DNA from 4 places in the Colwellia sp. Bg11-12 genome. Region 3 is predicted to be linked to each of the others. Evidence: predicted binding sites of a transcription regulator. Region 3 holds the regulator's gene; each other region holds the start of a gene.

Region 1 (8,234 bases), 360 kb from region 3:
CGAATAGGCTCAAGCATTGAATACGGTAAAGCAATGTGAAAGTCGCCACCACCACCATCAAGTTCAATATGAAAAGAACTGATCACTACAACTTCGGTTGGACTAACAATATTCGCCATTGACGGGTTGACTTCAGAATCTAAATACTCAAAAGATACGTCCATAACCGGAGACCATGCTTCTTTGTAATCTTCAAAGATCAACTTTAAAAGCATTTGAATAATACGTCGTTCGGTTGGCGTAAATTCACGCCCTTCAATTTTCGCGTGGTAACGTCCATCACCACCAAAGAAGTTATCGACGAGAATAAAAACTAATCGCGCTTCCATGGTAATTAATGCGGTACCTTTTAGTGGCCTAAAACGAACCATATTCAAACTTGTTGGCACAAATAACGTGTGAACATATTCGCCAAATTTGATCATCTGAATACCATTAATAGATACTTCAGCCGTACGGCGCATCATATTAAATAAACTAATACGCATATGACGAGCAAAACGTTCGTTGACCATTTCCAGTGTTGGCATTCGGCCACGCACAATACGATCTTGTGATGAAAAGTCATAGTCAGACGTACTGCCTTCTTCTTTGGCAAAGTCCTCTGATACTTCCTCTTCTTCAACGTCGTCAACACCATGTAATAGCGCATCAATTTCGTCTTGAGATAATAAATCACTCACTGAATAGTCTCTTTAGTTAAATGCATTGTCTTATCGCATAGTCTTATTGCATTACAAAACCGGTAAATAATACTTTTTCAACCACATTACTACCTTCAACATCTTTCATAATTTTATGAACTTCAACCAAAGATTTTTGTTTTAATGAGATTTTTCCTGCACTGGTTGATAAATCATCAGCATTTGACTGAGAAAAAACCGCCAGCAAGGTACTTTCGATTAAGGGTACATGTTTCTTGGCTGCTTCTTCATTGTCAGAGCCTCTTACTAATAACTGCACTCTTATTTCAACGAATCGATCACGAGAAGCACCCGGTACATTAAAACGGAATGGTCTTGGCATTGGCACATATAATGCTGAACCTGTACTTGGCGCAACAACTTCTTTTGCTTCGCCTTCGGCACTGTCATCGCCACTGTTACCATCAAGTTCAGCTTCAAGTTGTTCTTGAGAAACAGGGTCGTCTCCTCCCATAAAGAAGTAAACTCCACCACCTACAGCAGCCAATATCACAACCGCAGCAATGATAATGATCATTTTTTTGCTTTTGCCTTTGCTGTCTAATTCTAATTCTTTACCTTCGCCTTTTTCATCAGCCATCATCGAGCCTTTAATATCTATTTAAATGTTAGGTTTACGTTTAATCAACTATATCGTTGAATCGCTAACTAGCCAATGAGTTTTCTCATTTAAGCGTAGTAATCTACGCCAGTTGATGAACCTTTAACCAAATTTAGTGTTTGCGTATCACTTAACTCTGATAATTCATTACCGGTAACATCGCCCTCACCACCTTGACCACCACCGCCAAGTTCATCTTCATTATTTTGTTTGCTTTGTTGTTCAACATTGGCATCGCCAACATCAACACCACTTTCAGCAAGCATCTCTTTTAATCGGCCTAAGTTTTGATCAAAAGCTTCTTTTGCTTGCTGGTTTTGCACCGTAAAATTAACAACAGCCTGCTCATTTTGCATATTAATTTTAACGTTAACATTACCTAATTCTTGAGGATCAAGGCGAATTTCAATTTGTTGAAGTTTCTGATTCATCATTACCATGACTTTATCTTTCAACGCGCCAGCAAAATCTTTACGGTATACCGATAAAGCTTCATTTTGTAATGAAGTCGCTTGCTTTGCATTCGTGACTGATTGCGCCGTAGATTGAACATTTTCACTGCTCAGTTTGGTGATCATCTCTTCAGTGAAAGCTGCTGATTTTGTCGCTTCATTAACTTGAAGAATATCCCTGTTAAGCGCATTATCAATACTGGTATTCATTTGTTTTTTATCAAAAATATCACTAAATGGTTTTTCTTTAACTGGTACTTCATTGTTGACCAATTTTTCAGCGTTAGTAAAATTTTGTGCCATTTTCTTGTTTTGTTGCTCTGACGACTGCTCTTGAGATTGTTCGCCGGCACTTGAGTTTTGTGGTTCAAGTACTTTATGGGTTGCTTGATTGATCACCCGGCTTTGATTCTGGTTACTTTCTTGAGCTTGTTTTTCGCCAGGAACACTCACTCCAGCAAAAGCGACTTTATCTGTATTGATATTATTAGCATCAATTTCACCCACCAAATTTTCGTTTTTAACTGTTACAGGTAATGCCGTCTCGGCTCCCTCTTTCGTTACCGAGGTGTTATTTTGCGCTTGACTTTGTGGCGTTTTATCATGGGTTGTCGCTTTATCTTGGCTACCTAAAAACGCTGTTTTGTTTTTTTCTAATTCATCTTCAGTCGCTGTATTTTCTTCACCAACCGCAAGGGTTTCAAGATCACTTGCTGACATTTGCTGCTTTGTAGCATTGTTAACGGCAGTTTCTGTTTTCAATGATGTTTCAGTTTGCGTTGACAGCGGGGTCTTAAGATCAGTCAATTTCATTGGTGAAACTTGCTCATTTCCTGCTTTTTTCTCAACTACAGCAACGTCTAACTTACTTTCACTTTTAACCGCTTCAACGATGGGTAGGCTTTGAGCGTCAGTTTTATTTATCAATGCCGCACTTTTGCTAGCTACCTGCACTTTTAATTGCTCAGCTACGTTTTTATCGGTGTTAGATTTTACTGAATTATCTTCAATTGTTTCTGTTTTTACCTTATCGTTTCCACCAAGTACTTGCTTTAAAAGTACTTCTAATTCAGTTTTTTCTTGCTGCTTACCTGCACTCTCTAGGGTTGATAATTTTTCATTATTTATTGGCGTAACCGTGTTCTCACCTTTTACGCCATCAGATAATATTTTTTGAGAAGCCGACAAGAACGACATAAGTTGCTCGGTACTACTTTCTGTATTTTTAGAAGTCGGCGATTCGTTATTAACATTTACAACTATTGCACTTTTCTGCTCAGGCTCTTCTTTTTGAGCATTTTCTAGCTGATCTTTTCTTTCATTGATATCTTGATCATCACTAGGCAACTTCTCTGCTGATTCACTCTCATCAATTTCAGTATTGATTTCTTCATCAGATACCGTACCTAACTCTTTATCTTTCGATGGAGCGCTTTTATTTACTGGGTTACTTTCTGCATCAACTTTCGTTTTATTGCCACTTGTTTCTTGTTTTTTGCCGCTTTGTTGGTTTTGATAATGTTGGTCAACCATTTGCGCAAAATCTTTATTTGAATTTTTTGACGAGCCTGTTGCTCCTGACTGAACAGAACTAAAATCCTTACTTGGCGCTATATCTATGGCTAATGTATTAACTTGCGGCATAGTAAACCTTTTCATTTCAACGGTAAGTTTGAGCTATATTTAAAAGAGTTATAGCATTTTTTATGGCTAATTTTATTTCTAACACATAAGTAAGCAAGTATTGTTCCAATGAAGATCATAATCTTTTAAAATAGCTTTATCTCTGCATTTTTCGTCGCACAAATTGTTGAGTAGCAATTTCATCAAACATTTTTTGTTCTTGTTTGTTTGCAATAATGACCAGTGCGTCTCTTTTTTTATCAAGAAGTAATTCCACTGCTTGAATTTTTTGTCGCTGAGCAAACCACTGTTGTTTGCTCTGTTCGACTATTGCCTTACTTTGCGTTATGGCAATATCTACTTGCTGAGCTGCGTTGTCTAGCTTGGCAATAAAGGCATGAAAATGGCTAAATGTTGCGCTATCGATACCGACCATTGAACGTTCATTTAACCGTTTCATATACTCAAGCCGATACTCGCTAACACTGTTTAACCGTTCAATATTCTGCTGATATTCAAACTCAGCAGTTTGCAATGCTTGCGCTGCTTTTTTTTCTTTGTCTTGTTCATAACGATGTAAGGTATCAAGTTGCTTTAATGGCATAAGTTACCCTTTTGTAATAGTGAATTGCCAAGAAGCGTTACTACACTTTCTTTAACAACACGATGCTGGAACATTTTATTATCCCTGCGCTGTTTGTGCGTGTGCTTGCGCTGCAGAAAATATTTCTTGGAGTTGCGTTAAACTTTGATCATAAGGAATAACTTCTAGCATTTTTTGTTGTAAGAAAAATTTTATCACAGGCATTAAGTCAATTGACTGATCAATACGAGGATCATTGCCACGGCTATAAGCACCAATAGCAATCAAATCTTTGTTTTGCTGGTATAGCGAATAAACTTGTTTTAATTGTCGAGCGAGTTGCTGATGCTCTTCACTGGTCACCATTGGCATTACACGACTAATAGAACCTTCGATATCAACCGCAGGATAGTGGCCTGAATCAGCTAAAGCACGAGATAAAACAATATGCCCATCTAAGATTGCCCGAGCAGCATCTGCAATAGGGTCTTGTAAATCATCACCTTCTGTTAATACCGTAAAAAATGCGGTTATTGATCCCTGACCCTCACCACCATTACCCGCTCGTTCTACGAGTTGTGGTAACTTTGAAAATACTGAAGGCGGATAACCTTTGGTTGCTGGAGGCTCGCCCACAGCGAGTGCTATTTCTCTTTGCGCTTGTGCATAACGTGTCAGCGAGTCGACCAATAATAAAACATTTAAGCCTTGATCTCGAAAATACTCAGCAATTTGTACCGCTGTTTCACAGCCTTTTAGACGCATTAATGGCGAATTATCTGCAGGCGCAGCAACGACAACAGAACGCGCACGCCCTTCTTCACCTAAAATTTCTTCGATAAATTCTTTAACTTCTCGGCCACGTTCACCAATTAATCCCACCACAATTACATCAGCAGTTGTACCACGTGTCATCATCCCTAACAAAACACTTTTACCGACACCTGAGCCTGCGAACAGACCCATACGCTGACCTACACCTACGGTTAAAAAGCTATTAATAGCACGTACACCAACATCTAAAGGTTCGGTAATTGCCCGTCTCGATAAAGGGTTAATAGGTTTATTATTTATTTGGTAATGACCCGAGTTTTTGATTGGCCCCTTACCGTCTAAGGGTTTGCCTACGCCATCAACGACTCGGCCAAGCAAATCCATTGAAAAAGGTAAGCGAGCTTTTGTTGCTAGTGGCACAACGCGCGCGCCAGGTAAAACGCCTTGTAAGCTTTGTTCTGGCATTAAAAAGGTGATGTCTTTGGAAAATCCGACAATCTCGGCGATTAAATCGCCCTGTGCGGTTTCGACTAGACATTGGCTTCCTACAGCGGCTTTAACACCCACCGCTTCTAAGGTTAAACCCACAACTCGTACTAAACGCCCAGCGACAGAAACTTTATGCGGATGCACAAACTCTTGACAGTTTTTTAGTCTTTCATTTAGGCGAGAGGTATCAACCATAGCGGTATTTTGACTCTTTTATACAAGAAGTTACTGATGTAGTGCATCTTGCAAAAATGAGTCCAATACTTCTTTCATCCGTGATTTAACACTTAAATCTACGTTGGAAGTACTGTTTTCAATTTGACAACTACCGGGAACAAGTTGCGGTGCAGCAAGTAAGCGCCAACCTTGCTCTTGAACATGATCCGCACCAAATTGCTTTTCAACACGTTTAATATCATCTGGGTGCAATAAAATTTGTGTTTGTGCTTCTTGGCTAGGTAAAGCTTTTATGCCAGCAGAAATTGCGCCTATTATGATATCAGGATTTGTTTTAGCTTCTTGTAGGGTAATAGCTTCGGTAAGTTGCACAACAAGATGAAGAAGTTGTTGTTCGACATTTTTTTCTACATCGAGTAACGGCTTATGAAGCTGTTCAGTGAGCGACTGCCATGCGGCGGACTGTTCTTCTATACTTTCTTTTCCCTCTGCCAAGCCTGTTTCAACCCCTTCTTTATGCCCAAGTTCCACACCCTCTTCGTGGCCTGACACCTTTCCTTCCTCATGACCTTTAGCAAAACCTTCTTCTTTACCTTGACTAAAACCTTCGTCAAATGCCGCTTGACGAATGTTTTCAATATCTTCTGCTGTTAGCGGCGCTATTTCCTCTTCAACTATATCTTCAGGGGGTTCGAAGCGCCAAGCAGCTTTCTTACCCATAGCATTAGTGGTTTCATCTTTAACTTTATTTTCAGATTCTACGCTAGGCAATGACCATACATCGGTTTCTTGTTCAAGATTGGGCTTAATAATGTCAGCGTTGGTTTTATTTAATATTTTCATAATATGTTATAACAGTCTTTATCAAACGAACTACATATAGGAGGTCCTAAAGTGGCTTCAGGCGCTAAATGTTTACATGAGTAACGTTATTGGATGACTCTATTTTTAGCACAAGTCATTTGAAAACTGGGGCATCATTGAGTTATAGGAACTCATCACCGCCGCCAGCCCCCCCTAGCATAATTTCTCCCGCGTCAGATAAACGTCGAGCCACAGACAAAATTTCTTTTTGCGCGGCTTCAACTTCACTGATACGAACAGGTCCCATGGCTTCAAGGTCATCGGCAAGCATTTCAGCAGCACGTTTCGACATGTTGGCCATAATTTTTTCTTTCAGAGCATCATCAGCTCCTTTAATGGCTTTCATCAGCGCATCTTGCTGCACTTCACGCAATATTGCTTGGATACCGCGGTCGTCAACATCAGCGAGATTTTCAAAGACAAACATTAGGTCTTGTATTTGCTGGCTCATTTCTTCATCGTGCTCTCGAATAGAGTCCATCAACATACCTTCAACATTGGTATCAAGAAAGTTCATGATGTCGGCAGCTGCTTTCAAACCACCCATTTTAGCGGCTTGTGCGCCCGCTTGACCGGCAAATTGTTTTTCCATAATTTCATTAAGTTCTTGCAGTGCTGCAGGCTGAACTTCTTCAAGGTTGGCAATACGCATCATTAAATCAAGACGTACTTTTTCCGCGAACTGGCTCATAATTTCAGCAGATTGATCAGGGTCTAAATAGGAAAGTACAATGGTTTGAATTTGAGGATGCTCGTTGCGAATAATGTTCGCTACTTGTTTTGAGTCCATCCACTTCAACGAATCTAAACCTTTTGCGCCACCACCCATAACAATTTGATCAATTAAATTGCCGGCTTTGTCTTCACCTAATGCAGCGGTTAACGCTTTACGAACGAACTCTTCACTTTGGAAGCCAATTGTACTAAAGTTTTGTATTTCATGAATAAAAAGTTTATGTACAGCGGTAATCTTCTCTTGCGTGAAGTCTTCCATCGCGGCCATAACCATACCCACTTGTTGAACCTGTTTAGGTTCTAAGTGTTTTAATATTTGCGCGGCATCTTCTTCAGATAAACTGAGTAATAATATCGCAGCTTTCTCTGCGCCATCAAGTTTGTCAACGTCAAACCCTTTAGGTGCAGGGCTTAGCTCTTGCATTTCATCACTCATCTTCGTTCAACCAACTTTTAACTACTTGAGAGGAAAGTTCAGGCTCGTTAGCAACAAGCGCTCGAACAGCTTTTAATATATCTTCATCGCGATGTAGGTCGGGTAATTGTAAACTCCCATCAGGAGCAAACCCTACTGCCGCGGCGTCAAAGTCTGATGTTAGCATATCCATGGTTTCATCACCCAAATCAATATGACTATCAAGCGATTTATCACCGTAGTCGTCAGGAGTTTGGTCTGGATTAATGAGACGTTTGAGCATAGGTTTAACAACAACGAATATCAGTACAATAATAACTAATGCGCCCATACCTAATTTGAAAAACTTCAAGATGGTGGTATTTTCATAAAAAGGTACTTTTGGCGCTGGCTCAAGAATTTCACGAGAAAAGGGTAAAGTAACAACCTCTAAAACATCACCACGTTGTAAGTTAAAGCCAATACTGCCTTGTAATAAGCGGCGAATGTTTGACATTTCTTCCACACTTCTTGGCGATTCTGTAGTCGCACCTTCTGCTCCTGGCACTGACAAATAATCAAGAGCAACAGAAACACTGATCCGGCGAACAACACCTGCTTGTTGTTTAGTATGGCTTATTGCTTCGTCTAATTCATAATTTTTAGTGGACTCGAGATGTTTACGACCTGGCATTGATTTTTGCTGCGCACCACCATTGGCGTTCTCTGGAATATTTGAGTCAAGTGGCGGTTGATTACTCAGCGCACCTGGGATTCCCCCTAATAAACCACCAATAGTGTTGTCTTCAATTTTCATCTCACTGCGCAGAGCAGGTAA
Region 2 (8,234 bases), on a different contig from region 3:
GCCTGCGCCACTAGTAGCAAATGAATGTGTTTGCCACCACCAAAAAATTTCGCCTGAAGGCTGTAAATGAAACTCGTAGTTCTCATCTTTAGAAATAATTGTTTTTAAACCAGAACTTGGCATTGTTTTGGGGTTAATCCAAACACTAATACTCAACTCAGTTTCTAAATCTAGTCGGTTATCATCATTAATTTGAATATAGTCATCTCTGCCATCAAATAAACCATAACGACAAGTACCCGGGTTACCTGTTAACGCAGGTGAAGACCCCTCGGTTGTTGTTCCATTAATAGCACTAGCACTAAAATTACCTGTTTCGTCAACGACCTGCCCAGGGTTACTATTCCAAGAGACTTCGTCCATAGAAAATTGTGCAATAAGTACTGGGCAATGTACTGCAATTCGCCCGGTACCATCAGCATTATTTCTAGCAAGTTCATTCGAATAAATCGTGTTGATTTCAGTATTTGTTAGCGCTTGATCATAAACCTTAAACTCATCAAGTGCAGTTCGGAACCCTTGAGGTGAAAGACTATTGACCTCATCATACGAAGTACCAATATATTTCAGCGTTCCTGAAGGCCTCAAGCCAATACTGCCCTTGGCCTCGCCATCGATAAAGAGTGTCGTGGTATTAGTACCATAGACTAAAACCATATGATGCCAGCCACTGCTTAAATTGCCAAACCTAAAGTTTCCACTTGATGAACGAGACCCGTCATAAACGCCCCACTGGTAGTTATTATCTCTGTCTAAGTAAAGTAAATCACCGCCACCGTTAGCCATTGCACCTAAAACCATATAACGATTACCCGAGCGGGCCGTCGGTTTATTAAACCAAGTAGCGACACTAAAGTTGCCACTAATAGGAATTGAAGTTTCTATATGATGCGCGGCATCAGAAATGTTAGCTGCACGCTCAATTTGGGCGTCAATTGATGTATCAAGGTTAGAAAAACTTTCAGCAGAGAAGTTACCCGTTTGATCAATAACTTCAAATGCTCGGCCTTCGTAAAGACATTCATCAAAACGATATTCGGCAATAAGTGTTGCTACACTACTAGCAGTCACTGATAGGCGAAAATAGTCCGTTCCTATCTCATTAGTCTGATTATTGGATGCTTCATCTTGAGAAACAACATAAAGGGTAACTTGATTATTGCTATCAATATAGTCGGTAAGATTTGATGTTAAACTTCGGTCTAATTCGACTATCCCACCTGATACTGTGTGCATGAGATAATCGTATCTGTTGTTATTATTGTTCCAAATGTAAATAACTACGCCATCTGTTTGATTATTTTTACTATTTACGCCATAACCATTCCAGAAGAAATTTAATTCAGTGATCGTATCTGCAACTTCATCTAGCGCTACAACATAGCGTGTAGCGGGATATAAATCTCGAGTGTAATTTATAAGTCTATGATATGTATTGTTGTTACTCTCAATATTTGCATAGTCTGAAGGAGAAAAAGCCACGGAGGGTGATGAATTATTTGCAGGAGGTGGATTTCGGCCGCTATAAGTTCCTTTATATGCAAAAATATTTGAACCAGGATCTCGTACAGAAAAGTCATAGTTCGTGGTTGTTGCGGCGCTCACCACAAACGAAATAGACATAAGTACGAATAATACGATACGTTTCATATATTGATAGAACCTACTTTGAAAAAAATAGCAAAATGCCATTTAACAACGAGTATGATTAGAGATACTCAATCTGTTAACCACATTAACTATAATCATCAAACAAATGTACCGCTAAGTTGTTTAATAAGCAATAAAAAGCCCCGCAATGGCGAGGCTGTTTTGAATTTTATTTACTTAACATCAGCGTTATTGAATAGCGCGCTTTCTCAGAGATAAAGCAATTAGTGCGATAGCAAAAATCATAAGGGTAGATGGTTCTGGCACTTGAGCTGTAGGTCTGTCAGCAATATTACGTACGTAGAAAGTATCGTTCTCTTCATAAATATAGCCGTCAGCACCTTTAACACCTACTTTGATGTTAAAATCAGCGATATCAACATGCACAAAATGTGAATTCCAATATGCTACTGATTGAATTATTTCGCCATTGCGTTGAAAGTGACTCAAGGTCAGTTCAGCAAATAATTGTTTGATTTCATTATCAATAATTGCCATCCAGCCAGTGTGTACTGTAGGGTCTTCAAACACATTATCTACGTCTACATCAGTGGTTGGATCTATACCAGAAAGATTTGTTACGCTAACAGGTGCTGCCCAAGTCCAATCGTAACCTTTATAAGTGATGTACGTATCATCGGTAAGATCAGTGGTAATGTAGCCAGCAAAAGATGCGCTAGAGAAAAGCAGGGAAAACATTAATATTAACTTAAACGTATATTTGATCATTATAAAACCTCAATTAATGAAAAACAACAATGGTACGGTTCGCCAGATAATATATTAGATGCACTTACCGTACCAATAATAAATTAGTCAATATAAACAACGAAATGGAGTGCGCTGGTATTTATTTTAAAGTATAACTGTAAAAAAAACTAACACTAAATTTAGTAACATACAGTCTATAAGATTAAGGGGTATTTAAGTAAAGATTTACAAACTCCTTGCTTCTACCTCAATTATTCTCGAAGTAACTTCTCCGTCAATATCGCACGAACCAATACTTGTAACTGTATAATAACGAACACCATCGTGAAGAAAGTCACTACACCCGATGGGGCTTATTATAGCGCATCCTTTTAAACCTGACGTATTATTAATTATAGGGGGGGCATGACCTACATCACTACATTTTTTTGTCGGGCTAGTACCTAAACCAACAGGAAATAATTGTGCTAATTGCCACTGAACTCCAGTTTGTGCAGCTGTATACGCACGGGTTCCTAACACTTCGAACGCAACATTTTTCTGGCTCGATGCCATCATTTTAACTAAAGCCGCTCCCAGAAGTGACAAAACAACAATAATAAATATAGCGATGACTAATGAACTACCTTGATGTTTATTAGGGCTATGTAATTGGTAAAATGACTTTGATCTTATTACCTGCTTATTATGGAACATTAGGCACCTGTATTTCATGACTAAAAATAATATTTTCTAGGTTTATAAAGAAATGTAACTGAATTAAGACTAATGCATTACGTCTTAATGTTACATCAACAACATTAAAGGGTAGTACTGTATTCCCAAGATTTTCGGCCATTAGACTCCAATTGTTTTCAACGCCATTATTGCTGCGTATGGGCGTGTTATCTACAGCGGAGTTTGCATAGTTTTTGTATCGATAAAGTTCGTCATTCTCAAGACAGTATGCAACCGCTGGCTCTATAAAATAAATACGGCTCGTTGGAGAATCAGCCCTAAAATGTATAGGGTTAGCAGGGGTAGCTAACGTTAATACCACTGCTGGCGAACTGTCATTAAGTTCATTTCTATTTAGCAAAGGGGAGAGTGAATCAAAGCCATGAATAACACCATTGTTATTATCATATATATCATTGGCATTAAGTGCATACACCGCAACGCTTGAACTATTATCAACAAGTGCACTCGTAAAAGGCACTAATGTTATCGTATTTGACGCTGGTTCAGGCAATACAGGGATATCTAGATAGATTGCACTCTGTGCAATAGGTATAAATTCTAAACATTTTTTTCCACTACCATTCACAACACGGACACTATTAGGTAAAGAATTTCTTACTTCTCGATTTAACCGTTCAATAACAAAACGTGCTGTTGTCGTTATCTCTTCACGATCCACTGCATCAGTATAGCTTTTCGTACCAAACTGAATGAAACTTGTAGTGCTAACAGCCAAGACACCTAAAATTACGATTACCGTAACTAACTCCACTAAAGTAAACCCCTTTTCCTTAGCCGATAATATACGCATTAGAAATTAGCCTTATAAGCAGAAAAGACAAAATCAAAACCTTGGGGTGTAGTTACCGTTACCGTTATTAGTTTAGCCGTGAAATTGGTTGTAATTGAATTTCCGTCTGGATTACCGTCGTAGTCACCGTCATTAACAACGGTGACATTAACTTGATATCCTATGTAAATATCACTTCCTGTTGATTCCCCAAGTGAATTCTCGATAATAACGAGTCCTTGGTAGTCATCTACGTCGTCATAGAATTCACGATCATCAGACTCTTCATTTTGTAAGATTGTTGAACAGGTATTTTCACCATCAATAAGTTTAATTTCGCCGTCGTTATTGATGTCGTCACCACAACGATAGTACCCTCCCGACATATCAGAATTTTCATCAAACGCTTTACCTAAAATTTCATTAATCATCGACTGGCCTAATTCAGCCGCCCTTATTTGGTGAACTTGCTCTGCACTTTGATTAGATAATGGATAAATTAATGTCGTTAAAATAGAAAAGGCGATGGATAATACAACAATACCAATAATGGTTTCTATTAAGGTAAAACCCTTTTGTAAAGGTGAAAAAGAATGTAATGGTAAACGTTGATCAAAGCTCATGAATATAGCCCTCAGCTTCAATAGAAACTTTCAGCTCCTGATCACCAGAGATGCTAATTTCACAAGGCTGGTTACAACCTTGTGGGCGCCCCAAACTATCAAAAGAAAAGGTAAGTCCTGTCGGGCTAAATGTAACATTATCGTTATTATCGATGACAACTAAAGTAGCTTTTTGCTCTATATATGCTGGAGGAGTGTCACAAGTTACCTTGCCGAGTTTATTTGCGCTGATCATCATTTGGTGGCAAGAGTCATTAACTTGTTGCATAGCACGGGTTTGTATTAAGCGTAGTTTAGCAATAACATCGGCTCGATATGCATATTCAGTAAAACCATTTGAAGTGAAAAACTTAGGAACTACCGTTGCCGAAAGAATACCTAATATGATGATAACAATGACTAACTCAATCAGAGTAAAACCACGATGATATTTTCTAAGTGAATATGTGCTCGATTTGTTGTTCATCAATGTATTCCCTTACTCAGCCATTAAACACTAAATACACTTATTAATAATATATTCTGGAGGGGTATTCGCGTCAATGGCTCTTACATAATAAACGATACATGGATCTGTTACTCTACTTGGCCGTGCAGTATCATCTCGATAGATGGCAACCACTCGTCCGGTGGTTCCACCGAGTCCTCGATATTTAAAATTTTCACCTAAATTAAGCAGCCGTTGCCACTCACCGACGTTTGCTAAAGGGTAGCCAAAGTTAAGGGATAGTTCTCCGTCATTAGCTAAACCGCCACCATCGTTAATATTAACAGTTCCCATTGCTAAATTATGATTACCTTTAACCAACGACTTACTATGAATAAGTGCAGCAGCACTTTGCATTGCAGCTTTAACACCTTGCAATGTTGCCGTTTGTGCATCAGCTTTTAAATTAATAAATTTCGGAAGTGCTGTCGCAGCTAAAATACCAAGAATAACAATAACGACGATGAGTTCAATCAGCGTGAAACCTTGAGTAGTTTTATTTGATTGTTTAAATGTAACCGAAGACCCCATTAATACCTTCACTTTATTTAAAATTCCATTTTACTTAATTTATACAGCATATCGTATTTTTTCATAAAAATATATCTTGTAACCTACAAACAATTCTACGATAAGATATTGTAAATACAAGTGAAGCACTCTACTCTTTACATAATATTTTTTTGAATATTTAGACTACTTTGACCCTATTCCCTTATTTTCGATTTTTACTTATCTTATATTTCTGCTTTGCCATGCATGTTGTACTGGAAACCCCCGGTGGAACAGGCTTGTATTTATCGTTCAATGTCTTTGGTTGGCTAATTGCCACTCTACTTATTTCGTTAGGGCTTTGGCAAATAACCCTTAATAAAAAAGTCGTGACCAGTAGCTTACAACTTTATAGTTTATTAGGCTTTTTATGTTTATGCGTTCCGATGTTTTATGGCAGTGAATTTAGCGACCATGCTATTCCTCGCCTACTCGGCTTAGCTGGTGGCTTGCTACTGTTATTTTGTTTGTATCAATTTGGCGAGTTAAGAGAAAACCCCCAACAAGTTTTATGGTGGATATTAATAGCTATTGCAATACAAGCTTGCTTTGGTTTAGTGCAATATTTTATTTTAGAGGCCGGTGATTGGGGGGGCTATAAACCTGGGATTAGCCGTCCACACGGCAGTTTTTTACAACCTAATGTTATGGCAAGTTTCATGGCAACAGGCATTGCTTTAGCGATGTATTTGTCAGTGTCATCAAAAACATTTTCATTCAATAAATACCAACAAGCACTTTGTTACTTCTGCCTATTCTCAGCTACTTTTTTAGTGGTGGTTTTACAGTCAAGAACCGGACATTTAGCGACTCTTTTAGTCCTGACTTTTATTAGCCCTTATTTATACTTTAAAAATAAAAAGCAGTTGGCCGTCAATGCCATTTTAATAGTAATAACTCTTTTTATCTCAACACAAAGCTTTGATCAAAGCTTTGTAGCTAAAAGAGGTGTGCAAAGTTACCAGTCTGAAGGAACAAGACCTTATAACTTTCATGTGACCACACTATTAATTAAGGAAAATTTTGTTTCAGGAGTTGGTTATGGTAATTTTGAACGAAAGTTTGTAGATCGCTATAACGAACACATAATAAAAAAACCTAAGTTTAGGAACCCAGAACTGAACCTATCTCACCCGCACAACGAAGTTTTATATTGGGTCAGTGAAGGTGGCGTTATTGCTTTATTAGGGATGATTTTATTCTTTATCGCTTACATGAAAAGCTGGTTAAAAATAAATAATAAACTCGCCAAGCGTCTAGCAATTTTAGGTTTGATTACCCCATTACTGCTGCACAGCCAATTAGAGTTTCCATTTTATAGTTCAACTGCCCATTGGTTAGTTTTTATTATGCTACTTTGGTATACCGATTTACAAAATAATAGTGAAGAACACTTTATTGCTATCAACAAAACATTTTTACTTCACTTTATTGCAGTTTTATTACTTTTTATTTTCCTACCTTTTTTAGCGACAACTTTACATACGGGTATTATCATTACCGCATATGAAAAAAAGGGTCACCAAAATATAGAGTCATTTGAACAAATCATTAACCCTGTAGCTTGGCAAAGCCGATTTGACGCTAATATATACAGCATCATATTAATCTCAGGACTTAAAGAAAAGAATACTGACAAACTGCAACAATATATTGATTGGGGGTTAATTCGTGTTCGCTATAAACCTCGTCCAAGTGTTTATTCAAATATACTACTGTGTTTAAGTATTTTAGGAAAAATAGAACAATACGAAGAAGTACTTAGGGAAGCAAAGCATACTTACCCTCTTATTGATGTTTGGGGTAAGAACTTAAAGCTGAATGATATTAAGTGACATAAAAAAACCGAGCATTGCTCGGTTTCTTATATCAATAGAGCTGTTATTGATTAGTTACAATCAGACACTTCACTTGTAATTTTTGGTCTTACCGAATTACTTACACCTGTTGCATTGTATTTTGCCTGACAAGTTATAGAAGATGCTGCATCATTATGAGTAAAAGTTCCAGCAGCACCAGAAACTTCAGTAAAATCACTAGTGGTAGGGTCAATTTCAAGTAACAAACCAATGGTTTCCTCTGTTGGCCACCCTCCAATAAACACAATAGTTGAACCTGCAATACTAATACTGCCATCAGCAGTTCCTGAAACTAAAGATTTGGCATGAGCTAAATCTGCGGCTGAATTTAATGCACCTTCTACAGCCTCGACTGTAGCTGAACGCGCATCACCCGTTAAATCAATAAACTTAGGTGCAGCAGTCGCAGCTAAAATACCCAAAATAACAATCACGACGACTAATTCAATAAGTGTAAAACCTGCTTGTTTTTGTAATTTTTTCATAATTTACCTTTTTATAATCTATAGTTTTAAAGTTTTTTATTTATATGTCTATTTAAGTTTAACTAGGGTTTACATTGATATTTATCGCTACCGTGCTATTTGCTGGCGAGTAGGTAAAGTTATTCCCTTTCGTTATTAATGTTCCTGGGTCTTCGTAGCCGCCAGTAGCATTTTTATCTAATGTTTCTTTTAGATAATAAATACAGTAAGGGTTATTAGCATTCGTTGTATTAGTTGCGGCGATGTAATTAACTGATGCTGCAATAGTTGCTGAGTATTCAGCAATACTAGGAGGTTGCTGAAAAAGGTTGTTCCAAACAGAAATACAATTAACCGCTGCAATAGATGCTGTTGCAG
Region 3 (8,234 bases):
CGGGTTCATTGCTCATTGAAGAGATGCAGGTTGCTGGAAATTAAGTAGTAATTGTCATCTTAAATATAAGATAAAAACTAAGCATTGATGAGATCTTGAGGAAGTGCAAGATCTCAATACATCAATATTTAGGTAAGTGTTAAGTCAGTAATAACGTTGCTGTTCCTAAGAAAGCAAATATCCCCACGACATCAGTAATAGTTGTCAATATCACACTGCCAGCTAATGCTGGGTCAATGTTCATCCGTTTTAAAAACAGAGGAATGGCAACTCCCGCAACTCCCGCAGCGGTTAAATTCATCAACATCGCAAAAGCTATTACACCACCAAGCATTAAATTTTGTTGCCAAATAGCCACGACACCGGCAATTAATACTGCCCAAATAATGCCATTAAGAAAACCAACAGCCAGTTCTTTTTGCAGTAATATTCTGGCATTCGAGTCTCCAACATGACCTAAGGCAATTGCGCGAATAACCAGTGTTAATGTTTGGTTACCAGCAACACCGCCCATGCTGGGTACTAAAGAATTTAAAATGGCTAAAATCGCCAGTTGGCTTAAAACACCTTCGAACATACTTGATACAGCAACCGCTAATAACGCGGTTATAAGGTTAACTCCCAGCCAAATAGAGCGTTGTTGGGTACTTTTTAATACTGGAGCAAAGGTATCAGCTTCATCATCTAAACCGGCCATACTCATCATAGAGTGCTCAGCATCTTCACGAATAATATCAATAACATCATCAATAGTGATACGTCCAAGTAATCGGCCTTTATCATCAATGACAGGCGCAGAAAACCAATCAAATTTTTCAAAAATCTGTGCAACGTCACTATCAGATAAGTGGGCTTGAATGGCTTCAATATCTTTATTAATTAACGTTGAAATTATAATTTCAGGTTTAGCGGTAATTATCGCGGCTAAAGAAACGGCGCCAATAAAATGATTGTTATCATCAACCACATAAAACGAATCGGTAGCTTCTGGTAAGTCACCGCGTAAACGTAAATAACGTAATACCACATCAACAGTCACATCAGGGCGAATTGTTATGGTATCGGTATTCATGATACCGCCTGCGGTATCTTCCTCGAATGATAAAGCGGCTTCTACACGACCTCGGTCTTGCGAGTCCATAGCACTTAATACTTCTTGATAAACACTATCAGGTAAAGTACGTAAAACCTCAGCTAAATCATCGACATCCATCCCTTCAGCAACTTCTGCTAATTTTTCAGGGCGAATGGTTTTTAAAATACCTTTGCGAACTTCTTCGTTGAGTTCTTCAAGGACTTCACCGTGGTTATCTACGTCAATGAGTTGCCATAAAACGGCACGACTTTTAGGGTGAGATGACTCTAATATTAAAGCAATATCATAAGCTGGCATATTCTGTAGTAATTTTCGAACGTGCACAAACATACCGCTACCAAGTGCTTTATTGACTTGTTGCAGGCGTTGATGATTTTGTTGTTGCTCTGAAATTTCCGGCATAAAGTTTTCCTGTGCCGCAGTAATACGAAAATTATATTTATCATCTTAGTCAGGGTATGCTGGCTAAGGTGTTGTAATGAATGATAACTTAACTTTATTTTTTATTCAGTATTTTTCTTATTCATCTTCATCAAACTTATCAGAAAATAACTGACAAACATCAAAGAGGGCTTGCTGAGCATCTTCTCCTTGGGTGATTATTTCAACGGTTTTTCCATAACCACCCGCCAGTAACATTAAGCCCATAATACTACTGGCATCAGCTTCTTTGCCGTCTAAGCAAACCGTTACATTAGCATTAAGCTTTTGACTTAACTGGGCGAGTTTAGTGGCAGCACGTGCATGTAAGCCCAACTTATTGCTAATGGTTAATGATTTATTATATTTTGGCATGCGATGATTATTCTTAGGTACTTTGTATTTTAATATCGCGATGATGAGATTGAACATCTTCGCGCTCTTTACGTAGATTGTTCGCTAATAGTTCCGCAATATAAACCGAACGGTGTTTTCCACCCGTACAACCAATAGCGATAGTAATATAGCTACGGTTATTTCTTTCTAAGTGGGGCAACCACGTCATCATAAAGCTGTTAATTTGCCAGATAAATTTGGTGACTATCGGTTGGCTAGCAAGGAAGTCTCGAACAGGTTGGTCTAAGCCAGTAAAACCTTTTAAATCTTTTTCCCAAAAAGGGTTGGGGAGAAAGCGGGCATCAAATACATAGTCTGCATCTTGAGGTACACCATGCTTAAAGCCAAAAGATTCAAATACGACAACCATTGATGCAGACGTTTTACCCAAAATTCGCTCACGCACCAAGTCAGATAACTGATGAGGTGATAACTGGCTGGTATTTATATACAACCCCGCACGTGTAGAAATAGGTTCAAGCAGTTTTTTCTCTAAAGAAATCGCTTGATCGAGTGGAATATTTTGTTTTATTAACGGATGTAAACGACGCGTTTCACTAAAACGGCGAATAAGATCAGAGTCATCGGCGTCTAAATAAAGTATATCGAGTTTTACTGTTTTAGGCAGATAATCTAATATTTCTGAAACGTCATTAGGGTCATTGGGCAAATTACGGACATCTAGACTAACCGCTACTTTGTCATAATCATTGATGACGGTATGGGCTAATGCAGGCAACAAGTTAACAGGAATATTATCTACGCAATAGTAGCCTAAATCTTCGAGCACACGTAATGCAACACTTTTACCTGACCCTGAGCGACCACTGACTATCATGAGTTTCATTTAAATTTTCCTGACTTTTTATTGTATTTATTAACGTGCAGCTTGCTTTATTAAATTAAAAAGCTCTTGCGAATTTTGACACTTTCTTACTTGTTTTGCGATTTGTTTGGTACTAAATACTTGTGCAATACTTTGTAGCGTTTCTAAATGTTGTTGGCAGTTCTCTTCGGGCACAAACAGCGCAATAATAATATCCACCCCGCGATTATCTATAGAGTCAAATGCCACCGCTTGTTCACTGGTCAGTAAAACGGCAATGACTTGTGAGGTATTTGACAAACGCCCATGCGGAATAGCTATACCATTACCTATGCCAGTAGAACCTACTTTTTCACGCGCCATTAAACTTTCAAATAGCTGATGCGTATCAAGGTTATCAATTTTTTTTGCCGCAGTGGCGCTAATTATTTCAAGGAGTTTTTTTTTGCTAGTGCCCTTAACGGCACAGAGTGTGCAGTCAAGGGTTAGGATATCTTGCAACTTCATTACACTACTTACATTTTTTGATTAGAGAAAAGGTGAAAAACAGCATTAATGCTGATTCGTTTTGCCTTTGTATTTTAATATTTGCCGATCAAGTTTAACAACAAGACTATCAATAGAGGCGTACATATCTTGGTTTTCAGCTTTGGCATGTAAATCAGTGCCACTAACATGAACCGTCGCTTCTGCAATTTGGTTTGATTTTTCAACGGTGAGAACAACATGAACATTATTGATATGGTCAAAATGTCGGGTCAACTTTGCCATTTTTACATTGACATTTTCTCGTAAAGCTTCGGTAATTTCAACATGGTGACCAGAAAGGTTAATTTGCATAAGCTTAATTCCTCATCTTTTCGTTAAAGTAAACTTTTTCGTTGGTTAGAAGGAGGAATAGAAAGTGACTCGCGATATTTTGCAATGGTACGCCGAGCAACATTTATTCCTTGAGTGGCTAATAAATCAGCCATTTTACTATCACTTAATGGTTTTGCGGGTATTTCAGCCGCGACAAATTTTTTGATTAATGCACGAATAGCGGTTGATGAACATTCGCCACCACTTTCTGTCCCTACATGACTTGAAAAGAAAAATTTCAGTTCAAAAATTCCCCGTGGCGTATGCATATACTTTTGTGTCGTTACCCGAGAAATGGTTGATTCATGCATATCGACAGCTTCGGCAATATCATTTAAAACCATAGGACGCATGGCTTCATTACCATGTTCGAAAAAACCAATTTGTCGTTGAACAATACAGTTCGATACTTTCAATAAGGTATCGTTACGACTTTCTAAACTTTTAATAAACCATTTAGCTTCTTGTAAATTTGAGCGAATAAACTGTGTGTCTGCCGTTGACTTCATCGAGCGAGACATCGAAGCATATTGCTGATTTACAGACAGCTTTGGTGCTGTATCAGGATTTAGTTCAACAACCCAACGACCATTTTTCTTTTCAACAGAAACATCAGGAATAACGTATTGATCATCACTTTTGATAACACTGTCGCCAGGTCTAGGATCAAGTGATTGAATAAGGCGGACGACTTCGCGAAGTTGTTCTTCTTTGAGTCGAGTTTTACGCATTAACGTACGATAGTCTCGGCTACCCAGCAGATTGATATGGTCACGTAAAACCAACTTACTTTCTTCTAACCACGGCGTAGCGGGGTCAAATTGGTTAAGTTGAATAATTAAACATTCTGAAATAGAACGTGCAGCAACGCCAACAGGGTCAAAGAGGTTAATACGTTTTAGTACCACCTCTATTTCATCAAGTTCAACACCTTCAATGGCAACACTTTCTAGAATATCTTCACTGGAAACGGTTAAGTAGCCAGCATCGTCAACGGCATCGATGATTGCGGTAGCTATAGCACGATCGGTTTCGGTGAAAGGGCTTAATTCCATTTGCCAGCGTAAGTGATCTTGAATGGAATCTTGAGTTTCGCCTTGGTAAGTATAATCTTCTGAAGCGGGTCCTGAACTAGAACTCGCCGCACCTGCGGTGTAGTTGTCATCCCAGGTAGTATCCATGTTTAATTCTTCAGGGATATCATTTTTATCCATTGCTTCAGTGGTGGTGATTTCATCGATGGTGGGTGTGGAGTCTTCGCTGCCATCAGAAACGGCTTTCTCTTTAACATCACCTGTACCAGCTGTGTGAGCTTCTTCAAGGTTGTCAGTACTTTTATCTTCAGCATTGTTTGATGATTCATCCATTTCTAATAATGGATTATTTTCTAAGGCCTCTTGAATTTCTTGCTGAAGCTCTAACGTTGACAGTTGCAGCAATTTGATTGCTTGCTGCAATTGAGGCGTCATGGTTAATTGTTGTCCTATGCGGAGTTGTAGAGTAGGGCGCATTTAGGTCATTAACTTCCTATTATTTTTAATTGAATATTTTCGACATACGAAGATATTATTAACTTATTAGCTACTATAGCGTGAATTGTTCACCAAGGTATACATCTCTTACATGTTGATTTGCAAGAATTTGATCTGCATTACCTTCTGCAATAAGTTCACCATGGCTAACGATATAAGCATGTTCACATACATCGAGGGTTTCTCTTACATTATGGTCGGTGATCAAGACACCAATACCACGTTCTTTTAAGTGTAGAATAATTTTTTTGATATCACCTACTGAAATTGGGTCAACACCCGCAAAAGGCTCATCTAATAAAATAAACTTAGGCTCTGCCGCTAAAGCTCGAGCAATTTCCACTCGGCGACGTTCACCACCTGATAAGCTCATACCTAAATTATCTTTAATATGACCTATGTTAAATTCTTCAACTAAATGTTCTAGCTTTTCTTCACGTTCTGCATCAGATAATTCTTTTCGTGTTTGCAAAATGGCCATAATATTATCGTAAACACTGAGTTTTCGAAAGATAGAGGCTTCTTGTGGCAAGTACCCGATCCCTTTTCTCGCGCGTTCATGCATAGGCGCTAACGTAAGGTTTTCATCATTAAGAATAATATCGCCACTATCGCTTTCAACCAAACCAACAATCATATAAAAAGAGGTGGTTTTTCCTGCACCATTAGGGCCGAGTAAACCCACTATTTGTCCTGCCGAGACTTGCATACTGACATTCTTAACAACTTTTCTGCCTTTATAAGCCTTGGCAAGCCCTTTCGCCATTAGCGTGCTCGTACTCATAAGTTACCTTTTTCCAGAGTCTTTGTGTCAGTTTTTTTCGCTTGTACTTTTTCTTTAGGCTGAAAAATTGTTTTTGTACGCTCGTTCGTTTTACTTTCAGCATTAACATATTGAGTATCAATATTGTAAGTAATTCTATTACCACTGACTTCACTGCCTTCTTGTTGCAATAAAGCATTACCTGAAATGATCACTAGATTATTACCGGGCTCATATCTTATTTCATCTGCTTGTAAACTAAGCGGGGTACCATCGGCTAGTGTTTGTTCAAACGTTGCTGGCTTTCCTTTTGCAATATAAGTTTTTTCTTCGCTACCCGATTGAGTTAGCACTTGAACCAAGTCAGCACGTATGGTCAATGTGCCTTGAGTGATCACAACGTTATCGATATAGCTAAATATTTTATTTTTAAGATCAACGGCTTGTCTTGAAGCGTTTATTTCAATTTTTTGTTTGATATCAAATTTTTCAGCGAAAGCTGATGAAAAAAGGGTGCTTGAAAACAATAAGCACAATAGGCTATTTTTTAACAATTTCATAAATGGATTTCACATGTTTAGTTAGTGTCATTTGGCTGGTGTTTAAGTCGACAATTAAACCTTTACCATCGATGGTAAATCCTTTACCAATAATTTTAATTTCTTGTTCTGAACTTATGATGTTAGTTTTTAAATCAAGTTCAAAGTATTTTCCTTGAACTTCTTGTAATAAGCTATTTGGATCGGTTGCTACCAAGCGCACATGCTTCTCTAACTTCACTCGGTTGTTGTTATATAATATGCCTTCATTTGCAGATACTTTCCATGTGGGGGCATCATTTTTTGGATGAAGGGTGTATTGAGGAAACTCAAAATTGGTAATGTTTAGCTCAGGATAATGTTCCATACGCTGTGCATCAACAACATAAGCTAAACTTCCTTCATTCTTGTAGACATTACTGTGTAAATTCTCAGCAATAAAATCAGGCGTAAGTGTTTTGTCAATCGCTTGTAACTGCGGTATTGAGGCATTTCTCCATTCAATAACCCCATAAATAGCGCCCGCTAAAATAAAAAATACTAACGTTAAACTATAGAGTCTATTCATATCATATACTCGCGCCACTAGCATTTGCTAAAGTGTTTTGGCTAAGCATGATTAAGTCGCAGATTTCTCTAACGGCGCCAAAACCGCCACGATTAAAGGTTGTGTAATTCGCTATTGATAAAATTCTTGGATGAGCATCTTGTACGGCAATACCAAAGCCGACATAGTCGATACACTCATAATCAGGCATATCATCACCAATATAGGCAATTTCATCGAGCGCTAAATTTAATTGCTGAGCCATCTTTTTCAAAGCGGGTAATTTGTTTTCTTCACCTTGTACTATGTATTTAACATTCAAGGCTGACATACGTGTTGCAACAATATTTGAAGTTCGACCCGTGATCACAGCAACATCGACACCGCTAGCGCCTAATGCTTTTACGCCATAACCATCTTTAGTATGAAAAGCTTTTAATTCTTCACCATGGTTACCTAAATAAATACGACCATCAGAAAAAACACCATCGATATCGCAAATCAGCAGCTTGATTTTCTTCATCGCATTGAATGCAGCGTCTGTAATTTCACCATAGTATGTGTGCATATTAGATAAGACCTGATTTAAGTAAGTCGTGCATATTCATTGCGCCAATTGGCATTTTATTACTATCAACAATGATTAAACCATTAATTTTTTTATCTTCCATAATCTTCAAACCTTCAGCAGCAAGCATATCTTGATGAGCAATAGTCGGATTTTTTGTCATCACAGACTCAATAGTGTCTTGATGAATATCGAGACGTTCATCAAGGATACGGCGTAAGTCACCATCGGTGAATAACCCTTGTAAGCGACCTGTTTTGTCAATGACTGCAGTCATCCCTAAACCTTTTAATGACATTTCCACTAAGGCGTCTTTAATTTTGGCTTGAGCATTTACCGTAGGTAAACGTTCACCACTGTGCATAATATCGCCCAATCGCAGTAATAGGCGCTTTCCTAGGCTACCACCAGGATGAGATAGTGCAAAGTCATCGGCGGTAAAGCCACGAGCATTTAACAAGGCGACAGCGAGAGCATCACCCATCACCAAGGTTGCTGTAGTGCTTGATGTTGGTGCTAAGCCAAGCGGACAGGCTTCTTGTGAAACGGCGACACATAAATGAATGTCGCCAAGTTTTGCTAGAGTTGATGCAGGGTTGCCCGTCATCGAAATAAGCTTAGCGCCAATGCGTTTTATCACTGGCACTATGGCTAAAACTTCACCAGTTTCACCAGAGTAAGAAATA
Region 4 (8,234 bases), on a different contig from region 3:
CTTCCACCCAGTGCAATAGCAACGATTTTGTGTGGATATGGTGAAATTATTTTAGCTTGAACTTCGCCGCGCTGCCAAAAGGTTCCGGTAACTTCTTCTGTCCATACTTTATCAAAGCCTAACGCTTTCATCTTACTTTGCGCCCAAATGATCGACTTCTTATCACCCTCAGAGCCCATTAACCGATGGCCCACTTCTGTGGTTAACGATTCCAAGACTTGATACGATAAATCAGACTGGAGAGCGGTATTTTTTAATTGTGTTAATGCTTTATTTTCTGATTTTGTCAGTGTTGCTGCTGAGCTCGATAAAGCTAAAAAAACACTGCTTAACACAAGTGTTTTTATGACTGATTGAAAAGGCACTTTCCGCATGATATTCCCTTTTATAAGTAATTATTGATCGTAGAATGCATTCAGTATCAAGAATCTTGCGACGACATGCAAATAGCTTCACCTTAAAAAAGCAACAAACTATCTTTATTGAACTATTTACTGTTTATTAAGGTAAAACTGAACTTCTTCGAAATTTATAACTCAATATTACATCAATAATTTTATGATATACAAGGAGGTTATATGTGAATAAATTAAGCAAAGGACTGATTTTCTCTACCATTTTTCATTTGATGATACTGGTTATTTTCACGCAACCGTTTTCTCAAGCCCCTTTACCCATAATCATAAAAAACAATCCCGGTAAACTTATCCAAGCGAGACTCTATTTCTCTTCTGTTGCTAAGCAGTCAAACTTTGCTTTTGAGACAGTGCCTGCGACCCTTATAAAAAAAGCACCAAAAGATAAAGCTAAAAGTAAAACTCAAACTCAAACGGTTAAGAAAATACCGTTAAAAAGAGAGGCCACCACCACAGCTAAAATATTGCCGAAGCAGATAAATAATAAAGAAGTGTTAACGAATGAGAGCTCAAGTAAAAGTATTTCACAAACTTCACTAAGGAAGCTGCGGCAACGTTTGAATAATCAAGCAAGCGAAAACGCGCAAAACGACAATTTCAATCAATACTTAACCCATAAAAATACTATTGCACCATCGATAACAAGGTTTAATCAACAACCCGATGCTAAAGCGAAAGTAAAGCAGGTAGATTGTAATAACAGTAAGGTTAATATCGTAATAACAGAGATATCAAATTTGCTTGGGGGGAGCGTTCGATGTAATAGCATGCCTGATTTAAAAGACTTCTTAGATAAAAGAAAGAAATAGGCACAAAAAAACCAGAGAGGATATCACTGGTTTTTTAATTAATATAAAACTAAATGGGATTAGATTGAGAAGGAAGAGCCACAACCACAAGTCGAAGATGCATTGGGGTTATTTACTAAGAATCGACTGCCTTCTAAGCCTTCAATATAATCGACTTCACCATCCACTAAGTATTGTAGACTCATCGGGTCAATAACCATAGTAACGCCTTTTTTAACGATGGTCATGTCACCATCGTTCACTTTTTCGTCAAAAGTAAAGCCATATGAAAATCCAGAGCAGCCACCACCTGTTACATACACTCTTAATTTTAATTCCGGATTCTCTTCTTCTGTTATCAAAGACAACACTTTAGTTGCGGCGGCATCGGAAAATTTTATCGGTAATTCAGGAGTTGACATATTACTCTACTTACAAAGATGTTTACGGGATTGTCTCAGAGCCATTATCTTAAACTTGACTAATTTAGTCAAGTATTCACTTGTTTAGTCTACTAACCCTAATAAAAAGTAATGTCTCACAAATATAACAAAAAAAATGCGCTATATTTTTCAATATAACGCATTGATCAGATTATTAATGAAAAATTAATTTTTTACTTTTCTACGGTAAGTAAAACCAGCCATAGCAAGTAACATTAATACAATAGTTTCTGGTTCTGGCACGGGCGTTGAACCACCACCTTGAGGAGCAAATGAAGCAACACCTTCAATAATGTCGTTAGCACATGTCATTGCCCAGCGAAAAGCAATTTGATTAGCGGTAGCAAGTGCTGTGCCGCTCACATCAAAAGAAAAGCTGACTTTACCATAGTCAACATTGTAATTTTGATACGAGTTAGATCTTCTACTCCAGTAAGTGTGTGTCAGTTGATAACTTGCTCGATTATCAACTGACCATGAAGATGAATCATGAACTATATCGCTGCTTCTATCAGCAAGCATTACCGCTTGGTTATCACGAGAACTAGTACCATGAAGATCAGATGAACTCACTACCTGATTACTGCCAAAGCCTGACTTTAATTGGCCAGTTCCTGACGTAAATTTACGTGCGCCACTAAGGTCGTAAACATAGTTCCAGTCAGTGCCGGTGTTTGAATCTGTAGCAGAATCAGTATATCTGTCACCCTTGTTTGGTTGGTTCCCATTTGGGTTCCAAGGAGATGTTGCTGTACCATTAAGGTCTTCATCAGCAGCCATAAACAAATCACCAAGTTTAATACCATTATTACCTATATCGTCATAAAATGACGTAAAGATATCAACACTTAACGTTGTACCATCACGAGAAACAAGCATTTTATCGATATCGTAACGAGACATGCCACCATTAACATCACTGCGGTGACCTGCTCCGATGTAATTATCCATAATTTTTTCACCGCTCACGTCAGTGGCAAACGCGTTAATACTTAACACTGAGAATGTAACAGCTGCAATCCATTTTAAACATTTCATATTTTTAAACCTACTTCTAAATACCGGCATCAATACATGTGCAATCAAAACACAAGATTATGTATAATTTATTATCTACTAATTCAGTCTTATTCAAAATTCAAGCCAATATGCAAAAAACCAATAACTTCAACAATATAGAGCAATAGATAGATAGATACTGACTATATTACCTAAAAGTGTAAAAATTATCGACAACTATTCTTTTCATCCATTAAACAATTGAAGATCTTCTAGATATTCATAATAACTCCGAGTATCCTTAACAATTGATTTTCATAAGAGAAATATTTAAATGACACCTTTAATAAAAACGACTTTAGCCTTACTCACTGGCACGCTTTTATTGCTGAGTACACATTCTCTAGCTTTTACCGAGCAAAATGCAGATAAACCTTATGAAGACGCCCTCGCAAGCTTTTATATCTCTGAACTGAACGCTGCAATTATTCATTTAAAGAATGCTTTAAAAAATGATCCTAAACATTTACCTTCAATGGTTTTACTCGCCGAAGTGTATATTGCGATGGGAGATGGCGCTTCCGCTGAAAATCAGTTAGAAAAAGCCCAAAATAATAAAGCCGATGAAAGTAAGGTACTTCCTTTAATGCTCGAGGCTTATCTGTTACAACAAAAATATAAAGAAGTGATTAATGCCCCTATTGCTGCTGACACCCAAAAAAAACAGCTAAATAAAATTGCGATATTGCAAGGAAGAGCTTTTATCGCGATGAATAATTTAGCGCAAGCAAGAATATTATTTCAAGAAGCATTAGAACATGTCCCTAATAGCATAAAAGCACAATTAGGCCTCGCACAAGTATACTTGCTTAAAGGAAACATAATTCAAGCGAGAGCTTACCTTAGCCAAGTACTAACGGTATCTCCAACAAATAGTATTGCTTTAACAATGCTTGCTAATATAGAACAGCAAGTAGGCAATAAATTAGAGTCATTGAATATTATTTCTCAGGTTATCGAATTAAACAATAAGGATTTCCCTGCGCTACTAACACGAGCAAGTCTATATATTGAGCTAGGCAACTTTCAACTTGCCTTGAACGACATTGATGTTATTACAACAGAAATCCCTAATGAACCTAAAGCTAATTATTTAAAAATAATCGCAAACAGTGCGCTAGGAAATACAAAGGAAGTAGACGAAACAACCGCTCATATTAATGTGGTATTAACCGGTTTACCTGAAGAGATAATGAAACAAAATCCGGTCTATCTTTATTTAGCTGGCGTACTAAGTTTCCAACAACAAGAAAATCTTAAAGCTCAAGAGTTTTTGCAAAAATACCTTGCCATCATTAATAATGATACAAGAGCATTAAAGTTAGCGGCCCAAGTCGAGCTATCATTAAATAGCCCATTTCGAGCGAAAACATTATTGGTAAAATCAAAGTTAGTCGACCCCGATGATATCGAAACCTGGTCTCTACTTGGGCAAACTTATACAATACTAGGTGAGCTACAACTTGCTGAAAATTATCTAATTGACGTTGTTAATAGTAATAAAGACGACCCAAAGGCTTTGTTTGACTTAGCAAACTTAGAGATGCTAACCGGGAAATTTTCACAAGCGATTATTCACCTTGAACAGGCAAAATCACTCGATACCAACGTAAGCTTAATTGTACTATTGGCAGAGGCTTATCAGAAAAACAATCAATTTGAACAAGCACTTGAACAATTAGACCTTGCACTAACATTACAAAATGACGATAGCGTTTTACACTTACGAAAAGGTATCCTCTTAGGTCGATTAAACAAGCATCTTCTGGCAAAAAAGTCACTGGAACAATCTTTAGCTTTAAACCCAAATAATCTTAGAACGCTTGTTCATTTATCAAGAATAGATGTTATTGAGCAACAGCCTGAAAAAGCTATTGAGAAAATCAATAAAAAAGTGTCTGAATTAAAAGAGCCAAATGCATTTTTATTAATCGAGCTAGGCAATATACACCGCATAACAAAAAACAATAATGATGCACTAGATGCATACAAAAAAGCGTTTAGTGTTGATAACAATAACCCAACAGCATTAATCAACATCATTGAGATGCAAGTAATGCTTGGTCAGCTAAAAGAAGCTATAACGCTGACAAATAAATTTTTGAACAAAAACAATAAAGTTGGAAGTGTTTATTTAGCACTCGCTAATTTATATATGGCTGATAAAGCCTATGAACAGGCTTTTAGCACTTTTGAATTAGCCGTAAAGAACAGCAATGACAAATCAAATGTTTATAATGTTTTTGCTGATGCACAATTGTCCCGTTCTGATTTTGAGGGAGCCACTCTCAGCTTAAAACGCTCGATTTCATGGAATAGCGAAAACGTTGACTCATATTTAAAGTTGTTTGATATTTACGTAGAGCAAAAAAATGAACAGCTTGCTTTAGATATTTTACAAAGCATATCTGAGAGAAGTACTAACCTTGTTTTTTTGAAAAATTTAGAAGGTGACTTATACCGCCAATTAGGAAAACTTGATAAAGCCGAAAAATTATTTTTGGCTTCCTTGAAAAAAAGTAAAAACCGACAAGCAGTTTATGGTTTGTACCGTGTTTATAAACAACAAAAGCAATTTTCAAAAGCACTTAGTTTACTGACTGACTGGACTAACGATAATCCACAAGATATTACTTCTCAAATAGCTATAGCCGACACGCTAGTCGCTACAAACCAACTTCAGCGTGCCGCTGAAAAGTACCAAAATTTAATTAAAGAATTTTCTGAAATGCCTATTTTATTAAATAATGCGGCACAGGTCTTTATTAAATTGAATCAGTTCCCACAAGCATTAGCTTATGCTGAAAAGGCACATAATAAATTACCTGATAACGTAGCGATAATGGATACACTTGCATGGTCTTACACATTAAATGAACAAGCAGATTTAGCACTGCCTATATTCAGACAAGTCATTATTAAAGATTTTAATAATGCCGAAATAAAATATCACTTAGCTGTCGCTTTATATCAATTAAACCGTAAAGGTGAAGCGAAAAAATATTTGAAAACGGCAATAGAAAGTGAAAATGCTTTTCCTAATAAATCAGATGCGATAGCGCTCATGAAAAAGCTTTCTGGGGAATAAGATAGTGGGCTAAAAACACGTCGTATTACGGCGTGTTTTTTAAGAGTTCGCCCCAGATAAAACTTTCATCTAATCGCTGATATTTCTGCCATTTATTTTTTGGTAAAATAGTCGCTAATTCTAACTTTTCTGGGAGAAAGTTTTCAGGCAGTGTAAACTCACCTTCAACGATTTGAAAGTACTGAAAACTAAATGATAAATCTTTCTTTGTCGACGCAGATATTTGGCTTAATTTTAATTGACTAGGCTCATTATTTAAACTGCCGAACAAGGTGAAGTCGACATACCCTTTAGCAAATCGTTTGCGCAACTGCTGTTGTACTAATACTATTTGAAAACGAAAGTGATGTGGGCTGGCTGTTGGGTGCAACAGAAGTCTATCAATGACTAAACCATCAACTGTTTTTTCTGGTGCCATCACTTTCTCATAAAAAGCGAGTTCTTTCTTAACTTCGTAATGTTCAGACTCCATCATTTTTAAAAGCTCTTGAGAGTGTTGGTTAGCCATACGTTCAACTTCTAACTCCACTTCAAGGGTATTTATTTGACTGCTTTGCTCAACATTTTTTTCATATAATTTACTCAATCGCGTTTGCTGTTGTGCTAACGTTTTAACTTGATAGCCATGATAAAAATTCCCAACACGATAACCACTGTAAAGACAGATAGCAATAATGAGAAGAAGTAAAAGTGCGGAACGGAATGCGCCTAAACGAACAACAACCGTATTTAGATTTATTTTTGCTAACCAATTCATTTGAAAAGTATTATGATATCCAACGAGTTAATAAATATTTTTAGGCTAAAACAATAAAGGTGAACCCTTTCATTATTATGATATCGCTCTCTTTACTTAGAAAACGTTTAGCCCTACCGAGAACTTCCTGGCAACTTTGTTTGTTAGCCGCTATAGGTGGCGCTGCGTCAGCACTTCTAGTTGTACTATTTACCATTAGCATTGAGACAATTCAAAGCTTTTATTTAAGCCAAAGAGATAACTATACCAGTTTAGATGCGTTAAGTCGTTTCGATTTACCCATAGTCGGCGGATTAGTTATTTTATTTTTTGCTTGGTTAACGGGCTACCAATATTTACGTACCGGTATTCCTTTTGTATTACACCGATTAAAAGTGGCTAACGGTATTATTCCATTTCGCAATACTATTAATCAATTTTTTGGCAGTGTTGTTGCGTTAGCCTCTGGATTCTCAGTCGGTAAAGAGGGGCCCGCTATACATTTAGGCGCCGCTTGTAGCAGTTATATTGGTAATAAACTAAACCTCCCATTCAACACGATACGCACACTTTGTGCCTGCGGAATTGCCGCGGGAATTGCCGCTTGTTTTAATACTCCCATTGCTGCGGTTATTTTTGTAATGGAAGTAATATTACGTGAATATAAAGTACATATTTTTATTCCGGTGATGATCGCGGCTCTTATCGGTTCAATGATCACCCGAAGCATTTTGGGGTCGGCACATGAATTTGCCTATTTTGATAAAATATCCCTTAGCTTCCATCATTATCCTGCACTTGTGTTACTAGGATTAATACTCGGTTTATTAGCGTATGGCTTTAACCGGTATTTAGTCCTCATCATAAAATATTCAAGCTCAATACATATAGTGCCTCGTATTATGTTGGCGGCATTTATTACAGGAACGTTAGGTTTTTTTGTGCCATTTGCTATGGGTACCGATTTAGGAGCAATAACCTTTGCGTTAGAAAATAATCTTCATATACAGTTATTACTTGGTTTATTATTTGCCAAAATCCTCATGACAATTACCGCATTAGGCTTAGGTATTCCAGGAGGTATTATTGGTCCTATTATTGGTATAGGTGCAATTGCAGGTACTTGTGTGTCAGTACTGGTTACTGGTTACTTACCCGGAGAAAATCTTGCAGGCGACTATGCGTTAATGGGGATGGCTGGCTTTCTAGCGGCAACACTAAACGCGCCACTGGCGGCACTATTAACCGTTGTGGAGTTATCGAATCAGTTAGAGGTCGTTGTGCCTGCAATGATCGTTATAACCACTGCCTGTGTATTTTCAGGCCAGTTTTTCAAAAACCGATCTATTTTTGTTATGCAACTTGAACAACAAGGGCTAAAATATCGGAAGTCGCCTATTGAAAAATCATTACAACGTATCGGTGTTTTGGGTGTTTTACAGGAAAACATCAATGTCTATCAACAAGAATGTCCCAAAGAAGTTTTAAGAGCGCTAGAGAAAGTTGAGTTATTAAATCATGTTATTATTCAAGCATCGCCCGCAACAGAAAGCATCACTCCTTACTCAATATTTACATGGTTAAAAATTGAACACAATTCAGCCGCGAGCGCTGTCGAAATAGTCCCCTTGCGATTAATCCCTTTGCAAAGTCAATCAACATTAGCTGAAGCTTATTTAGCCCTGATTGAGCAACGTGATGGTG

The links. Region 3 encodes sigma-54, which starts transcription at its own class of promoters, with help from an activator protein. Its sites were predicted from a motif close to GTTGGCACGNNNNTNGNNT; they were not measured.
Region 1: H4J39_RS11415 (flagellar hook-length control protein FliK) is a predicted target of sigma-54. The motif match lies at 3,493-3,511, and genes of this name have one in related genera.
Region 2: H4J39_RS07610 (PEP-CTERM sorting domain-containing protein) is a predicted target of sigma-54. The motif match lies at 2,438-2,456, and genes of this name have one in related genera.
Region 4: H4J39_RS07440 (PEP-CTERM sorting domain-containing protein) is a predicted target of sigma-54. The motif match lies at 2,777-2,795, and genes of this name have one in related genera.

Annotation. Positions count from the first base shown of each region.
Region 1 covers NZ_JACGUZ010000071.1:540,083-548,316, reverse strand. Annotated here, with positions in the region: gene fliM (flagellar motor switch protein FliM) at 1-683, opposite strand, end outside; gene fliL (flagellar basal body-associated protein FliL) at 727-1,284, opposite strand; gene H4J39_RS11415 (flagellar hook-length control protein FliK) at 1,374-3,401, opposite strand; gene fliJ (flagellar export protein FliJ) at 3,538-3,984, opposite strand; gene fliI (flagellar protein export ATPase FliI) at 4,063-5,421, opposite strand; gene fliH (flagellar assembly protein FliH) at 5,452-6,246, opposite strand; gene fliG (flagellar motor switch protein FliG) at 6,389-7,438, opposite strand; gene fliF (flagellar basal-body MS-ring/collar protein FliF) at 7,431-8,234, opposite strand, start outside.
Region 2 covers NZ_JACGUZ010000059.1:371,839-380,072, reverse strand. Annotated here, with positions in the region: gene H4J39_RS07615 (LamG domain-containing protein) at 1-1,650, opposite strand, end outside; gene H4J39_RS07610 (PEP-CTERM sorting domain-containing protein) at 1,840-2,379, opposite strand; gene H4J39_RS07605 (pilus assembly PilX N-terminal domain-containing protein) at 2,587-3,057, opposite strand; gene H4J39_RS07600 (PilW family protein) at 3,047-3,892, opposite strand; gene H4J39_RS07595 (prepilin-type N-terminal cleavage/methylation domain-containing protein) at 3,892-4,494, opposite strand; gene H4J39_RS19290 (prepilin-type N-terminal cleavage/methylation domain-containing protein) at 4,484-4,960, opposite strand; gene H4J39_RS19285 (type II secretion system protein) at 4,991-5,524, opposite strand; gene H4J39_RS07580 (PglL family O-oligosaccharyltransferase) at 5,737-7,368, shown strand; gene H4J39_RS19280 (prepilin-type N-terminal cleavage/methylation domain-containing protein) at 7,422-7,877, opposite strand; gene H4J39_RS19275 (type II secretion system protein) at 7,936-8,234, opposite strand, start outside.
Region 3 covers NZ_JACGUZ010000071.1:179,016-187,249, forward strand. Annotated here, with positions in the region: gene pmbA (metalloprotease PmbA) at 1-44, shown strand, start outside; gene mgtE (magnesium transporter) at 140-1,498, opposite strand; gene H4J39_RS09710 (HPr family phosphocarrier protein) at 1,616-1,891, opposite strand; gene rapZ (RNase adapter RapZ) at 1,905-2,759, opposite strand; gene ptsN (PTS IIA-like nitrogen regulatory protein PtsN) at 2,790-3,245, opposite strand; gene hpf (ribosome hibernation-promoting factor, HPF/YfiA family) at 3,291-3,578, opposite strand; gene H4J39_RS09730 (RNA polymerase factor sigma-54) at 3,602-5,110, opposite strand; gene lptB (LPS export ABC transporter ATP-binding protein) at 5,184-5,915, opposite strand; gene lptA (lipopolysaccharide transport periplasmic protein LptA) at 5,912-6,454, opposite strand; gene lptC (LPS export ABC transporter periplasmic protein LptC) at 6,435-7,001, opposite strand; gene kdsC (3-deoxy-manno-octulosonate-8-phosphatase KdsC) at 7,003-7,548, opposite strand; gene H4J39_RS09755 (KpsF/GutQ family sugar-phosphate isomerase) at 7,550-8,234, opposite strand, start outside.
Region 4 covers NZ_JACGUZ010000059.1:339,206-347,439, reverse strand. Annotated here, with positions in the region: gene H4J39_RS07455 (M20/M25/M40 family metallo-hydrolase) at 1-374, opposite strand, end outside; gene H4J39_RS07450 (hypothetical protein) at 581-1,225, shown strand; gene erpA (iron-sulfur cluster insertion protein ErpA) at 1,285-1,626, opposite strand; gene H4J39_RS07440 (PEP-CTERM sorting domain-containing protein) at 1,813-2,685, opposite strand; gene prsT (XrtA/PEP-CTERM system TPR-repeat protein PrsT) at 2,981-5,794, shown strand; gene H4J39_RS07430 (DUF6776 family protein) at 5,820-6,551, opposite strand; gene H4J39_RS07425 (chloride channel protein) at 6,611-8,234, shown strand, end outside.